Prochlorococcus marinus XMU1402: one gene and its partner. Each later gene encodes a partner of the first gene's protein in a complex. Links are inferred from orthologs where the notes say so. Each region holds a gene or a part of one and is shown on either strand. Other genes may lie near its edges.

Region 1 (8,521 bases):
TTAGGAAGACAGCAATTCAAAAAACTAAAAGTTTATAAAGGTACTGATCATCCTCATGCTGCACAGAATCCTGTATTATTAAATAGTTAATTTATTAAAATGGATAGTCAAATAAAAAACAAAGCTGTTTATTGGGGTACTGGAAGAAGAAAAACTTCAGTTGCTAGAGTTCGCTTGATTCCAGGAAATGGACAAATTAAAATTAATGGTCGTTCTGGAGATGATTATTTAAATTTCAACCCTCTGCACTTAAATTCAGTAAAAGCACCTCTTCAAACATTAGGCTTAGAAAATTCTTATGATATTTTGGTAAATGTTTTTGGGGGTGGATTAACAGGTCAAGCAGATGCTATTAAGCAAGGTGCAGCTAGAGCACTTTGTGAATTATCACCTGACAATAGGAAACCGCTAAAAACTGAAGGTCATCTCAGTAGAGATCCTAGAGCCAAGGAAAGAAGAAAATATGGTCTTAAAAAAGCAAGAAAAGCACCTCAATTCTCCAAACGTTAAAGGAATTTAAATTATGCCAAAACCAGAAATTCACCCAAAATGGTATCCAGATGCAAAAGTTATTTGTAATGGAGAAGTTGTAATGACAATAGGTTCAACTCAGCCTGAGCTAAATGTTGATGTATGGAGCGGTAACCATCCTTTCTTTACTGGAACTCAAAAAATTCTTGATACAGAGGGAAGAGTTGATAGGTTTATGAAAAAATATGGAATGGGTTCAGCTAATTCAGCTACATCAAAAGAGCAAAAAGAAAAAAAAGATTCTAAAAAGTAGAATTTTCAAAAATTAAGCTTAATTTTAATTGGAATACTCAACACTAATTGCAAGGTTGAAAACTGCTTCAGAAAGTTTTGAAAATTTGGAAGTTCAGCTCGCAGATCCTGACATAGCCAATGATCCTAAAAAATTAGAAACAATCGCAAAAGAAAGGTCAAAATTGGAACCTTTGGTTATTGATTTTAATAAATTGATTGATACTGATAAGGAAATTGAAGATTCGAAAAATTTACTGAAAGAGAATCGAAATGATAAGGAGATGGAATCATTAATAAATGAGGAGTTAACTATTTTGGAGGAATGTAAGAATCAACTTATTCAAAAAACTACAATCGCTTTACTACCTAAAGATCCAAGAGATGAGAGAAGTGTAATGTTAGAGATTAGAGCGGGTGCAGGGGGTAACGAGGCTTGCATATGGGCGGGAGATCTAGCAAGAATGTATGAAAGATATGGACAAAAAATTGGATGGTCTGTAAAACCTATAAGTGCTTCGGAGTCGGATATGGGAGGATTCAAAGAATTAGTAATTTCTGTTAAGGGAGATTCTGTATATAGTCAACTAAAATATGAGGCTGGTGTTCATAGAGTCCAAAGAGTTCCTGCTACTGAGTCTCAAGGTAGAGTTCATACCTCTACAGCAACAGTTGCTGTAATGCCTGAGGCTGACCCCGTTGAGGTCAAGATTGATCCAACCGATTTAGAGGTTGGTACAGCAAGATCAGGTGGTGCAGGGGGACAAAACGTTAACAAGGTAGAGACTGCTATTGACCTTCTCCACAAACCTACAGGGATAAGAGTTTTTTGTACTCAAGAAAGATCACAATTGCAAAATCGTGAACGAGCAATGGAAATTTTAAGAGCCAAATTATATGAAATTCAATTAAAAGAAGCAAATGCAAAAGAAAGGTCACAAAGACTTTCGCAGGTTGGAACTGGTGATAGGAGTGAAAAAATTAGAACTTACAATTTTAAAGATAACAGGACAACCGATCATAGATTAGGTTCCAATTTTTCACTGGAACCAATTCTCGCAGGTCAATTGGAAGAAGTGATAGATGCATGCATAGCGCAAGAACAAAAGAGAATGATGGAAGATTTTAATAACGAAGTTAATTAAGATTATATTTTTATTAAACTGCAACCCCTATCACGTATTTACTCCATTCTTTATGTCTTCCAGAATCGATTTGTCTTGTAGCCTCAAAATTGAGATTACTTAGTGGTCGGTATGGCTTTCGCTTTAAAGGCATATTTGCCTCTTCTGGGGTACGGTTCCCTTTTTGTACATTACATCTAAGACATGCAGTAGTGACATTTTCCCAGTTATCAGTGCCACCTCTGCTTCTCGGTAAAACATGATCTATTGATAAATCATTACCTCTATAGTTACAGTATTGGCAAGAATTATTATCTCTTAGAAGAATATTTTTTCTTGTTAAAGAGACCTCTCTAAAAGGTACTTTGACGTAGTAACGGAGTCTTATAACAGTAGGTAATTTTCTTCCACAATGTATTGAATATGATTTATCTTCTTCTAGGCTTTCTGCTTTACCTTTGATCATCAAAATAACAGCTCTTCGCCACGATGTGATGTTTAGAGGTTCATAAGAAGCATTTAAAACTAGAGTCTGGCCCATGCCAAAATTCGATTTACATGTCATGCTAACTGTATATTTCAATAAGCGCATATAATTGTGCAAAGTTAATGCAAATTCGGCAATCAAATCAGGTTTTTAATTTCGATAAATATGCAACCTTTGAAAAAGATATAGATCCAAAACAAAGAGCATGGATTGAAGTTAAAGGTAAAGCAATAGAAACAAATGTAAGGCAGTTAAGATCGAAATTAAGTAAAAATTGTCAATTTATGGCAGTTGTAAAAGCTGATGGATATGGTCATGATGCAAAAGTAGTATCTGATTATGCTATTAAAGGTGGAGCTTCGCAATTAGGAGTTGCCACATTAAAAGAAGGGATTAAACTTCGTTCTTCAGGAGTTATAAAACCAATTCTTATTCTGGGCAATTTATATACGAAAAGAGATTTGATAATAGCCTTTAAAAATGACCTTATGCCAACTATTAGTGGTATGAGAGAGTGTTTAATTTGTAATAATATTGGGAAACACTTTGGGTTGAAATTTTCTTTACATCTGAAAGTTGATACTGGGATGTCAAGATTAGGATTTGAATGTAATAAATTTGTGCAAAATTTTGAAAAAATAACATCTTTCGAAAACATTATAATAGAGGGAATATATAGTCATTTATCCTCTGCAGATGAAGATAACTCATTAAATCCTAAAAGCAGTGCTCAGCGACAAAAATTCAAGTTTCAGGAATTATTAAAGCAAATTTACGTTTATAAAAATCACAATATCAAGATTCATTTAGCTAATTCTGCTGCCATGCTTATCAAAAAAGATTTTCATTTTGATATGGTACGTGTTGGTCTTTCTATGTATGGATATAGTCCTCTTTCAAAAATAGATGAAAATTTATCGCTCAAACCAGCTTTATTTTTGAAGGTCAAAGTAGCTTTTATAAGAATTATTGATCGAGGAGTAAGTGTAAGTTACGGAGGAAAATTTGTAAGTAGTAGAAAAACTAAGTTAGCTGTATTAAGTATTGGTTATGCAGATGGAGTTCCAAGAAATCTTTCAGGCAAGATAAACGTTATTCATAATAATAAACTATATCCCCAGGTTGGATCTATAACTATGGATCAAATGATGGTAGATATAACAGGTTCAAATGAAATAAATATTGGTACTACAATGGTATTACTGGGATCTGACGGAGACAAAGTAATTTCTCCTGTTGATTGGGCAAGAGAATCTAACACTATTCCATGGGAAATTCTTTGTTCTTTCAAAAATAGATTGCCGAGAGTTCAAGTTGATTAGACATTTCGATTAACTAAAAAATTTTGAATGTTTGCAAAAAAATTGATAATCTATAAGAATTGGAGAGGTGGCTGAGTGGTTGAAAGCGGCTCCCTGCTAAGGAGTTACAGGAGGTAACTTTTGTCGAGGGTTCGAATCCCTCCCTCTCCGTGATTATTTGGTTCGTGGAAGTTTATAAGAGTTCGCTGAAGTTTCAGATCTACTGATACGACTACAGATGCCAGAATATGAGGTCCATAAAGTTTCGCATAAGTTCAAAAGTAAGTCAACCAATTTGTGGGTAAATTGGTGGGTAAAATGTATATCTGGAGTAAAAATGGTGAGTAGAGATAACGTACTCAGAGAGACCGTTCTAAGCGATTGTGGTGGGTAAAATTATTAATTAAACATTAACTAATAATAGAAATGAAATATTAACCGGTAATTGTGTATTCTAATAACATTGTCATTTAGTTAATTGGAAAATTTCTGATGGATAGTTATATCATAGGTTTGTCTTGTTATTACCATGATAGTGCTGCTGCTTTGATAAAAAATGGAGAAATAATTGCTGCAGCACAAGAAGAACGATTCTCTAGAAAAAAGCATGATTCACGCTTCCCTAAGAATGCTGTTTCTTACTGCCTCAAATCGCAGGGTATTGATCTTTCAGACGTCAAAGAGGTCGTTTACTACGAAAAACCTCTCCTGACCTTTGAGCGTCTTTTGGAAACTTATCTAGGCGCCGCACCAAGGGGAGGAAGGTCCTTCGTTTCAGCGATGCAGGTCTGGTTGAAGGAAAAACTCTTTTTAAAGACTGAACTTAAGAAGAATCTTAAAGAAGTGCAAAAGTTATTTGGCACTGATTCAACCGATATTCCCAACTTGCTTTTTTCAGAGCACCATCTTTCCCACGCTGCTGCTGCTTTTTACCCTAGTCCTTTAGATAAAGCGGTTATCTTATGTATGGATGGCGTAGGTGAGTGGGCAACAACATCTGCTTGGATTGGTAAGGGAAAGAACATTGAACCTCTCTGGGAAATTAGTTTCCCACACTCCCTGGGTCTTCTTTACTCAGCATTCACATATTACTGCGGATTCAAAGTCAATTCTGGCGAGTACAAACTAATGGGTCTTGCTCCCTATGGAGAACCCAGATATGTCTCCAAGATCAAAGACAATTTAATTGATATCAAGGAGGACGGGACATTCCGTCTCGATATTAGTTACTTCAAATACCATCGGGGATTCCGCATGACAGGACGGAAGTTTCACAAACTTTTTGGTAGATCTCCACGACAGGTAGAATCTGAACTCTCCCAGTTCCACATGGACTTAGCGGCATCTATTCAGGTCGTCACTGAAGAGATTGTCGTCAAACTGGCAAAGTCATTGAGAGAAGAAACGGGCATCAACAATCTTTGTCTCGCTGGTGGAGTCGCTCTGAACTGCGTTGTCAATGGGAAATTGCTGCAAGAAAAGATCTTTGATGAAATTTGGATTCAACCTGCTAGTGGTGACGCTGGTTCAGCAATAGGTGCTGCCTTGGTTGGATGGCATCAACACCTAGAACAGGAAAGAGTGGTCAACACGAACGACTCCATGAAAGGGACCTATTTAGGTCCTGCGTTCAGCAACGATGAAATTACCAAATATCTTGAACAAATCAAAACGCCATTCCACACTTATAGTGATCCTGAGTTATTCGAGTGTCTAACTGAGGAACTTCAGAAAGGTCATGTGATTGGATGGTTCAATGGACCAATGGAGTTTGGTCCAAGAGCACTAGGTGCGCGCTCCATCATTGGAGACCCTCGCAATCAGAAGATGCAGAGCGTGATGAACCTCAAAATCAAGTACCGGGAAAGTTTCCGTCCCTTTGCCCCATCGGTTCTGGAAGAAGATGTCAGCAATCAGTTTGAGATGAATAATAAGAGTCCTTACATGCTTTTGGTTGCTCCAGTGAAGAAAGAACTTTGTAAGAAGATGACAGAAGAAGACAAAAAACTTTTTGGCATTGAGAAACTCAATATCCCAAGATCTTTACTGCCTGCAATCACCCATGTCGATTACTCAGCAAGAGTTCAAACGGTAAGCAAAACTACCAATCCTCGCTACTATAATTTGATTAGTGCTTTCAAGAGAAAGACTGGTTGTCCGACTATTGTAAATACTTCATTTAATGTAAGAGGAGAACCAATTGTTTGTACTCCTCAAGATGCCTATAGGTGTTTTATGAGGACAGAGATGGATGTCTTGGTTCTTCAAAACCAAATTCTTTTCAAGAGCGAGCAACCCAAGGTCGAGAAGGATGAAACTTGGAAGGAGGAGTTTGAACTCGATTGATTATGAAAGATACAATCTCTAAAAAACAACTTCGTGAGTTTGGAATGCTTATTGGGTTGGTATTCCCCATTCTAATTGGTTGGTTGCTTCCTTTACTATTTGGGCATGAATTCAGGACATGGACTCTTTGGGTAGGCATTATAGGATTGGTGCTTGGACTTACATCGCCCCGCTTACTTTACTATCCATATAAGGGTTGGATGGCAATCGGTCTAACACTTGGATGGTTTAATAGTAGGATAATTCTTAGTCTTGTTTATATTATTGTTCTTCTACCTATTTCGTTTGTAATGCGTTTAATTGGATATGATCCATTAAGAAGACGAAGAAAAGGAGATAAGAGTTACAGAGAAAATAAACAAAAACATCAAACAGATCTAACCCGCATCTTTTGAATCATGGAAGCATTTCTTGATCTTGTTAAAGACATTTGGGACTTTCTGAAAGTTCGTAAAAAGTATTGGTTAGCACCTTTGATAATTACGATTGTTTTAATGGGGATACTCATTGTATTTACTCAGGGTTCAGTAGTTGCGCCATTTATTTATACAATTTTTTAGTTCAGTGAAAAAAATATTCAAGATTTTATTTATCAATATCGCTATTTTTACAGGGATGATTGCATCAATAGAATTGTCTCTTAATCTTGCAAAATTTATCAGGAACAAGGTTAAGTATTCAGAATCAGTTATTTCAAATGCGATCCAAACTGGCAAAACTATCTCAACTGAAAGGCATAAATTAGTATTTCACCCTGGTGTAGGACATTCTCATCAGTTAAATGATTTCAGGAAAAATATCAACACATCGGAACTAAGTTTTGATAACCTTTCTGCAACCGAAGTATTTCAAAATGATGATGACTTTTCATCACAATTTAAGGTTCTAACTTTAGGTGGTTCTACGACAGACCCATTAGGTACACAATTTTCTGGTTTCCGCGGGACGTGGGTTCATCATCTCTTTGATGGTATTTCACAAAACAATTTCTCGAGATACCTAGTTGAAAATGCAGGAAGTGCTGGAGCAACATCTTCTAACGAATTGTTGCGACTAATAACCAAGTTTCATAGTAACAAATATGACCTAGTCATTTCATTTAATGGTATCAATGAAATATATTTTTATTGGAATCCTTACTTAAGAAATAAAGAAAACGTTCTTGCTTCAAATATGCTTCTGAGGGGAATTAATTCTGGGGTTATAAAAGGATTAGAAGGAAAAACTTTTAAAATAGAGAGGACCTTCCCCTCAAATCTTATTGGGTACATTAAAGAGTCCACTACATTCAAGCAGTTGAGTAAATTAAAAACAAATTTTTTGAGCAAAAAAACTCTGAATCCTAATCTCACAAAGAAAGAATTGGGTGTCCATAACATCTCAAAGGAGGAAAAGGAACTGCTTGCTTACAGTGCGGGAATTTGGGAAAAAAATATTAAATTCATGAATTCTGCATCCCTAGCGATGAATTCAAAATATCTTGTAATCCTCCAACCTACACTTGGATTGAACAAAGATTACTGTAAAATCATAAATGAAAATTGTTTGATTTTAGATCGTAAAGACTACCCTAAATACCTTGCAAGAATAAGATACCTTTATTCAATACTTCGAGAACTGTGCAGCACAAAAAATTATTGTTTAGATATCTCAAATGATCTTGCTTTAACAATTGATGATTCACTTTATACCGATGCTAGACATCCTAACAATGAGGGTAATAAAAGAATCGCAGACCTAATTCGAGAGCGTGTTACACAAATGTTGGGTATGTAGGTTTAATGATATTTTTTTATACTTTTAATTTTTTGAGTAAACTTTCTAATTAATAACTCAGATGCGTAAATCATCAATTAATTAACATAAAAAACTGGTGGGTAAATTAACTCCATCTGGGATCATGTTAGTTCGTATTAGTTCATCGAGGTTCACTAGCGTTCTCTTTCTAGTGAATCCCCCTCCGTGATTTATTCAGAAAATTTTTTAATAAATATTTGTTTTAAAACAAGTCAAGATTAATATCTTTGAGGTCATAAATAGAATTTAAAATCAAGTCAGCGCCTGCATTTCTAAGATTTGTTTCGTAAGATTTACGTTCTTTTAATCGAGAATTTAAATGTAAATGAGGGGGAGCTATTCCGATACTTATGAATTTCTGAGATGGTATTTCCTTTCTCGCGTTTATAACTGTATTTATATCTGCAATAGTATCGCCTACATATGCAATGGGAATATTTGATTCGCCAAGTTTATCTCCAATAAGCTTTTTTGATAAGTTAATAAAACCTTTAGGATCAGGCTTCTCGGGTGCATCTCCCATAGATATTAATGGTGGTGATTTTAGTCCAAGTCTTTTTTCTAAAACAAATTTTGCAGAAGCAGACTCTGCACCACTAACAAAACCCCAGATTATTCCATTACCTTGAATTAAATCAAAAAACTTTTTATCAACTAATAATTCCTCATTTGTTATGTAACCAGACCAATATTTACTATCTTCA
Region 2 (7,464 bases), on another replicon or contig:
ATTCAATCCTTCAACTCTATTTATTGAAACCTCCTGAACAGGCATAAAAGCAGCTGTTTTTGCCCCTATATCTATCATGGCTCCTTTGGTTTCTAAAGCAAAAACAGTACCATTTACTAGATCGCCAGGTTTAAAGTTATAATCATATTTGCCCAAAAGTGATGCAAATTCTTCTTGTGTGAATCCAGCATTATCAAAATCTGCATTTGTTCGGCTAGAGGAAGAATCTGCCGAAGGAATATCTTCCTCATTTGGGGATACTGAATCTTTATCTAATTCAGATGAATTTTTAATTTCTTTATCTTCAGAAAGTTCTTTAATAGTTTTGGAAGAATTTTCGTTCATTTGTTATATCGCAGACTACCTTAGGTAGTTAGAAAGGAATGCTATGAGCCTGCAAACTGATAGCAAAAAACATTTGTGATAAGTATTCTACACTTTAAGATGCTTACTTTTATAAAATTGAAGCTAATTGGTTTTTTGAACTTCCCTTTAGAGATTCAAGAGTAGAAATAAAATCTTTTACCCCATTAAATTTTCTGTAAACTGAAGCATATCTTATATAGGCCACTTCGTTTTCTTTCCTAAGACATTTAAGTATTAATTCTCCAATTTTTGAAGACTTGATATCTTTGTTATTGTCTTGAAGAATTTGTGATTCAATACTATCTACAAAATTAATAATTGCTTCGCTACTGAAGTTGGTCTTTTCGCATGCTCTTGATATGCCAGTAAATAATTTTTGTTTATCAAATAGTTCTGTGCTCCCATCTTTTTTAATAACTGAAACTGGCATTGTTTCAACTCTTTCATAAGTTGTAAATCTAAAGCTGCAATTTAAGCACTCCCTTCTTCTTCGAACACTTTTACCACTATCAGCAGATCTTGATTCCAAAACTCTACTATCCGTGTTTTGACAGGTTGGACACTGCATGTAGTGAAATAAGCATAACTTTAACTCTAATAGTAGATTAAAATTTTAATTATGAAAAGTAAAAAAACCCTCTTGATTAAAGAGGGTTTTTTTTTTAGTTCATTTTCTATCAAATTTAGGGGGATCTCTAAATGCGACAGCAAAGAATAATGTAACAACTGCGAGAGTTAGAATAAGGACGTAGGCAAAAGCTTCCATAAGATTAAGTAATAAAGATTAGTTTAAACCCTTCCTGGGATTCTTCTTGTGGTTTCGTCACCAAGCTTCTTGAATAAACCAAATTCAACTTGGTCACCTATCTCAGCATCAATACCAGCAAAGGAATTTCTGTAAAGAGTTCTTGAAGCATGCCACCAGTGGCCAAACAAGAATAGCAATCCGAAACATAGATGCGCATATGTAAACCAGGCTCTAGGAGAGCTTCGGAATACACCGTCAGATTTGTAGGTTTCTCTATCGAACTTGAATGCTTCTCCAAGTTGAGCTTTTCTAGCTAATCTTTTAACTACTGCAGGATCAGTAAATGTTTGTCCATTTAGATCTCCACCATAAATAGTCGCAGTAATACCAGTTTGTTCGAATGAATACTTTGCTTCTGCTCTTCTAAATGGAATATCGGCTCTTACATTGCCTTCTTTATCTTCTAGTATCACTGGAAAGTTTTCAAAGAAATTAGGTATTCTTCTAACTTCTAATTCGTTACCATCCTTATCTTGAAAAGCAATGTGACCCTGCCAACCAGTTGGTAGACCATCACCATTAACAAGAGCTCCAACCCTGAACAATCCTCCTTTAGCAGGACTATTCCCAACATAATCATAGAAGGCTAATTTCTCTGGTATCGATGCATATGCCTCTTCTTTGGTGGCACCATTATCAATAGCAGCTTGAACCCTTCTATTAATTTCAGTCTTAAAATAACCTGAGTCCCATTGATATCTAGTAGGACCAAATAATTCGACTGGAGTAGTAGCTGAACCGTACCACATTGTGCCTGAGACAACAAAAGAAACAAATAATACAGCTGCTAAAGCACTGGCTAGAACTCCTTCAAGACTTCCAAGTTTTAAGGCTCTATAAAGCCTTTCTCCAGGTCTATTGGTAATGTGGAAGATACCTCCGATGATACCCATAAGCCCAGCTGCAATATGATTTGCTACTATTCCTCCTGGGTTGAAAGGATTAAAACCTTCTACTCCCCAGGAAGGGGCTACAGGCTCAACATGACCGGTTAAACCATAAGGGTCAGAAACCCAAATTCCTACATTTGCACAATGAAATGCTCCAAACCCAAAACAGGTAAGTCCAGCTAGAAGAAGATGAATTCCAAAAATTCTTGGTAGATCAAGAGCAGGCTCTCCTGTTCTTGAATCTTCCCATAAATCTAAATCCCAGTATGTCCAATGCCAAATAGAGGCCAACATTAATAGCCCACTAAAGACAATGTGTGCAGCTGCGACTCCTTCGAAGCTCCAGAATCCAGGGTCAACCCCTGTAGCACCTGTGATATCCCATCCGTTCCAACTACTTGTGATGCCAAGTCTTGCCATAAATGGCATTACGTACATTCCCTGTCTCCACATAGGATTGAGAACAGCATCAGAAGGATCAAAAATGGCTAATTCATAAAGAGCCATAGAACCGGCCCAGCCGGCTAATAATGCAGTATGCATAAGATGCACAGCAAGTAGTCGACCTGGGTCATTAATAACTACTGTGTGAACTCGATACCAAGGCAATCCCATCGGTTAATTTCTAGTAACTATGCTGAATAAACAGCTAAACATCACGATAGTAAGGGTTTTTTAGTCTTTGAGGGATTATTGTAAATAAATTTATTTTCTTGCGAAAATTGGCTAGATCGATTTGTATCACTGTAGTTACACGGAATTTTAGACTAAAAATTGTTAATATTTTGGTCACAATTCTCAAAGTAAAACGCCAAAATAGGAAAAATAACAAAAAAAATGGCAACTATTAGATTTATCCGCGAGGACTTAGAGGTTCAATGCAATCCTGGCGAAAATTTAAGGGAACTAGTAATGAAAGAGAACTTACAGCTTTATGGACTAAAGGGAATTTTAGGAAATTGTGGAGGAGCAGGACAATGTAGTACCTGTTTCATTTCTGTTGAAGGAGGAAGTAAAAATTCATTAAGCCCTCTTACATCAGTCGAAGAAGAAAAACTTAAAAATAGACCTGAGAATTGGCGACTTGCCTGTCAAACATTAATAAAATCCTCAGCAGTAATTTTAACAAAACCACAATCTCCTCCTTCAAATTTGGAAGAACTTAAAAAAATTAGCGAAAATAAAAAATTACCTCGCTAAATTGTTTAAGACTGTTAATCTGTTGATAAAATTTGTTGAATTTTCCACTTTATTTCAAATTATGTGTCTATAGTCTTACTACACGATAGAACTGCCAACTAAATGGAAACAACTAACTTTGGATTCGTAGCTAGTCTTTTATTTGTAGGGGTGCCAACAATATTCCTCATAGGTTTATTTATTTCTACTCAAGATGGCGAAAAATCAAGCTTCTATTCTGAATCTAGTAAAGGTAGGCTTGGCCCAAAGCGTTAATGCTTTATAAATGCTTTGTATTTCTGTAAAAGAATTTTTATTTTGGAAAAAAAAGCAACTCTCTAAAGGAGGAGATAAACAATCATTCGCTCTTTTACTTGATTGTATAGGCGGAATATCCTCTGTTGATCTAAACCTGCTAAATATAAATCCTGAGGGAAACTTATATTTAAAAAAAAACTTAAACTTTTTAGAATCTGTTTGGGAAGAACATTTATTAAATTCTCACCCAATTCAATATCTCTGTGGAATAGTTTTTTGGAGGAATTTAAAACTAAAAGTTACAAATAAAGTTCTTATTCCTAGACCAGAGACCGAATTGATAGTTGATATCGTATTCAAGTTATTTACGAAGAAATCACAAAAAATATTTTTTGCAGAATTAGGAACTGGATCAGGAGCTATAAGCATCGCTTTAGCACTAGAATATCCACTATGGGATGGAGTAGCAACTGATATAGATCAAGATGTACTAAAAGTAGCAACTGAAAATTATATAAAAGCCTCTAGACAATCAAATTTGAAATTTTACTGCGGAAATTGGTGGACCCCACTTGAAAGATTTAAAGGAGAATTAGATCTCGTTATTGCAAACCCGCCATATATTCCTAAAAATACTTATGAAGAATTACCCAAAGAGGTTAAAAATTTTGAACCAAAAATTGCCTTATTAGGAGGTGAAGATGGTTTAAAACACATTAGGGAAATAATTCAAAAAGCACCATTATTTTTAAAAAAAAACGGATGGTTGATTTTAGAGAATCATTTTGATCAAGGTGAATCAGTAAAACAATTACTTTTTGAAAATAAATTTACATCAATAGAAATCGTGAATGATCTTTCAGGTATTGGTAGGTTTACGATTGGGAGATATAAATAAATTATTACTAAAGTACAGATGAATTTAGTAGACCGCGAATCAGCTTTAAAGACTCTTAAAAGTGGTTTACCTATTATTTTTCCTACAGATACTTTACCTGCAATTGGATGCCTGCCAAAATTTTCAAATACTATTTATAAGTTTAAAAAAAGAGATAAAAATAAACCCTTAATTCTTATGGGATCAGAACAAAAACAATTAATCGATTATGTTCACGAATCAGCAAAAGAAGATTACGAAAAAATAGCTTCAACTTATTGGCCTGGAGCTCTGACAATGATTATTCCTTCTTCAGAAAAGCAGGCTTTAATGCTTACAAGCAAAGATCTTACACTTGGTTTAAGAATCCCAAATTCACATATGGCTCAGTCTCTTATAGAAGAAACAGGACCATTATTAACTTCAAGCGCAAACATCTCAGGTTTCACAGGGTCAATGACAGTTGAGGGAATTGCTTTTGACTTTCCTACTCTAAAAATTTTAGGACCCATTCCATGGGAGAAAAGTAGTTGTAAAGCCAGTACAATAATATCTTGGAAGAAAAGTGGCAAATGGAGGATGATTAGAGAAGGAGAAGTATTAGTTAAGGAATTGTATTAATGTTTTTATTATTATTTTTTGTTTTTTTAATTCAATTTTTTACTTATTGGATATTTGAACCCCTTTCGTCTTTTTTAGAGTATGTTCTTGAAATAAGATTATTTCCTGTTTTCGCTTTAATAATTTTAATTTCGTTATTTTCGGGGAAAAATATTTATAAGAATTAAATAATTCAAAATGCCGGCTAACAGATTTGAACTGATGACCTTCGCTTTACAAAAGCGCTGCTCTACCACTGAGCTAAGCCGGCACAATTATATCTTACATTCAAGATGGAGCAATTATTAGTATTTTTTTGGCTTTTTAAAATTTATTACTTTTTGATATCTTTATCGTTTTTTCCAATTTTGTCGTTTTTTTTGAATTTTATTTCTCCTGAAATAGTTCTTTTAATCGGTAAATTGGCAACTAATGCAGTCATTCTATCCTCGGTTTCTAAACTTACCGCTACCTCTTCAAAATCAATTTCTACATATTTAGCGACAACATCAAGAATTTCTTTTCTCATTTTATCCAAAAGATCAGTTGTTAAAGAACTCATATCAACTCTGTCATGAGCCAGTACAAGTTGTAATCTTTCTCTAGCGGTATTAGCACTAGCCGTTTCTCTTCCTAGTAATTTGTTTATAAGGTCTCTGAGAGTCATCATTTTAAAAAACCCTAATTTGCATTAATCTCATGAATTTATCTTTCAGACTTTTCCCTTCATTTTTGGGATCAATAATTGGAACATCCTTACCTGAAAGTCTTTGAGAAACATTCAAGTAACATTTTTTTGCAGGAGAACTACTATCTGTAAGTGTTAATGGCTCTCCTCTATTTGTACTTATTATTACTTGTTCATCCTCTAAAACAATGCCTAGTAAGGGCAACGAAAGAATTCCTTGAACATCTTCGATAGATAGCATCTCTTGACTAGCCATCATATTAGGGCGGACTCTATTGATTACAAGTTGAATAGGTTCAATGTCTGAAGTATTAAGAATTCCTATTACTCTATCGGCGTCACGTACTGCAGATAATTCCGGGTTGGTAACTACAATTGCTTCTTTACAGGCTGCAAGGGCATTCTTAAAACCGTCCTCTACACCAGCAGGACAATCAACCAAAACATAGTCAAACTTTTCGCTAAGAAGCTCACTAATTTTTTTCATATCTTCGGGCTTCATCCATTCCAACATCCTAGGATCTCCAGCAGGTAAAAGAGCTAAATTAGGCTCTTTTTTATGCCTGACCAGAGCTTGTTCAAGACGACAATTTTTGTCTAGAACATCTTGAGCTGTATAGATAATACGATTTTCTAATCCTAAAAGAAGATCTAAGTTTCTCAATCCGAAATCAGCATCTAATACAGCCGTAGTTGCTCCGCTATTGGCAAGGGCTATTCCTAAATTTGCAGTTAAAGTTGTTTTGCCAACCCCACCTTTTCCTGAACAAATTAGTATTGTGCGAGAGTTTTCCGCCAAAGATTTAATAATTTTTTAAATGATAAGCCCACTTTCAAGAAGTTAAATATTTTAAATATTAAGTAATTCTTAAATTTATAGACTTTGAATTAATTTATTTCAAATCTATTGATTAATTTCTGGTTTCTATTATGTAGGGCTTGATAATTATTGTTTGATTATCTACTACTGCAATTTCAGGGTAAGAATTTTGGGGCTTATCTTTTGGCCCGATAGCGATAATGTCTGCAATTCTTAATTGTAAAGGTCTTAAATAAAGTGATGAAATAGAGGACTTATTATTTCCACCTCTCCCTGCGAAGGCGATGCCGAGTAATTTACCCCAAACGTAAATATTGTTCTTAGCGGAAACTATGGCCCCTGGATTGACATCTCCAATTATACATAGATTTCCATTTGAAGATATTCTATCTCCTGATCTTACAGTTCCTTCATGAAGAATATCTTCTTTCTTTTTTGAATTAAATAAAAACATATTATTTTTAATCTCATGTTCGTTAACAAAATTTGTATCTATTTTTTGAGACCTTCCAGCTAGTACTGTATTTCTATTATTTGAGTAAATACGCATAGAACAATTATTAATTTTATCAAAAATTTTTTTCAATATTGATAATTGATGAGAACTTATTGAGTCGTTTATTACGAAAATTTTTGCTTCTAGGGGTCCTTTAATCGAAGAAATTTTTTTAAAAATTTCATTGAAATTGTCCCAATTTTCAAAAGATAAAATTTCTAAATATTTATTATCAAGACTAGTAATAACAATTTCCATTGATTTCAATCTATGTATGATTTTTTAACAAAGAAATTTGATTTTGAATTTCATTTTTGATCAATCCTGGGTAAATAATAAAAGAGCTCTCCTCAGATTTGATTAAAGTTTTTATTAATTCAGAACTATTTTCTAATGAACTTTGATAAGTGCCATCCCATATTTTTAATGAATTATTAGATTCAAAACCATTAAAAGATCTTTCCTTAATACCACAAAAAATT

What was found. The genes of interacting proteins can lie anywhere in the genome.
Region 2: the proteins of prfA (region 1) and prmC are in contact, whole or in part, in a crystal structure (PDB 2B3T), measured with the Escherichia coli proteins. The link is inferred for Prochlorococcus marinus XMU1402 from one-to-one orthologs.

The regions. Positions count from the first base shown.
Region 1 is NZ_JAAORD010000002.1:439,081-447,601, reverse strand. What follows is about bases 1-2,859. They hold prfA (peptide chain release factor 1), read left to right. Parts: upstream 1-812; coding sequence 813-1,907; downstream 1,908-2,859. Other genes in these bases: alr (alanine racemase), read left to right, coding at 2,496-2,859; HA141_RS08630 (HNH endonuclease), read right to left, coding at 1,921-2,478; rpmE (50S ribosomal protein L31), read left to right, coding at 524-784; rpsI (30S ribosomal protein S9), read left to right, coding at 100-510; rplM (50S ribosomal protein L13), read left to right, coding at 1-90. Outside these bases: more of alr, read left to right, coding at 2,860-3,695; HA141_RS08615 (carbamoyltransferase family protein), read left to right, coding at 4,167-6,020; HA141_RS08610 (SxtJ family membrane protein), read left to right, coding at 6,023-6,415; HA141_RS08605 (DUF5989 family protein), read left to right, coding at 6,419-6,580; HA141_RS08600 (hypothetical protein), read left to right, coding at 6,585-7,796; HA141_RS08595 (TIGR01548 family HAD-type hydrolase), read right to left, coding at 8,020-8,521. UniProt on the Escherichia coli protein: Peptide chain release factor 1 directs the termination of translation in response to the peptide chain termination codons UAG and UAA.
Region 2 is NZ_JAAORD010000001.1:301,282-308,745, forward strand. What follows is about bases 2,509-5,464. They hold prmC (peptide chain release factor N(5)-glutamine methyltransferase), read left to right. Parts: upstream 2,509-3,529; coding sequence 3,530-4,399; downstream 4,400-5,464. Other genes in these bases: psbB (photosystem II chlorophyll-binding protein CP47), read right to left, coding at 2,509-2,679; HA141_RS01660 (2Fe-2S iron-sulfur cluster-binding protein), read left to right, coding at 2,902-3,264; psbM (photosystem II reaction center protein PsbM), read left to right, coding at 3,367-3,519; HA141_RS01675 (L-threonylcarbamoyladenylate synthase), read left to right, coding at 4,418-4,999; minE (cell division topological specificity factor MinE), read right to left, coding at 5,313-5,464. Also shown: HA141_RS01640 (S1 RNA-binding domain-containing protein), read right to left, coding at 1-345; transcriptional regulator NrdR, read right to left, coding at 455-934; HA141_RS01650 (photosystem II reaction center protein T), read right to left, coding at 1,034-1,132; more of psbB, read right to left, coding at 1,156-2,508; more of minE, read right to left, coding at 5,465-5,648; septum site-determining protein MinD, read right to left, coding at 5,650-6,465; HA141_RS01695 (septum site-determining protein MinC), read right to left, coding at 6,578-7,240; HA141_RS01700 (HD domain-containing protein), read right to left, coding at 7,251-7,464. UniProt on the Escherichia coli protein: Methylates the class 1 translation termination release factors RF1/PrfA and RF2/PrfB on the glutamine residue of the universally conserved GGQ motif, i.e. on 'Gln-235' in RF1 and on 'Gln-252' in RF2.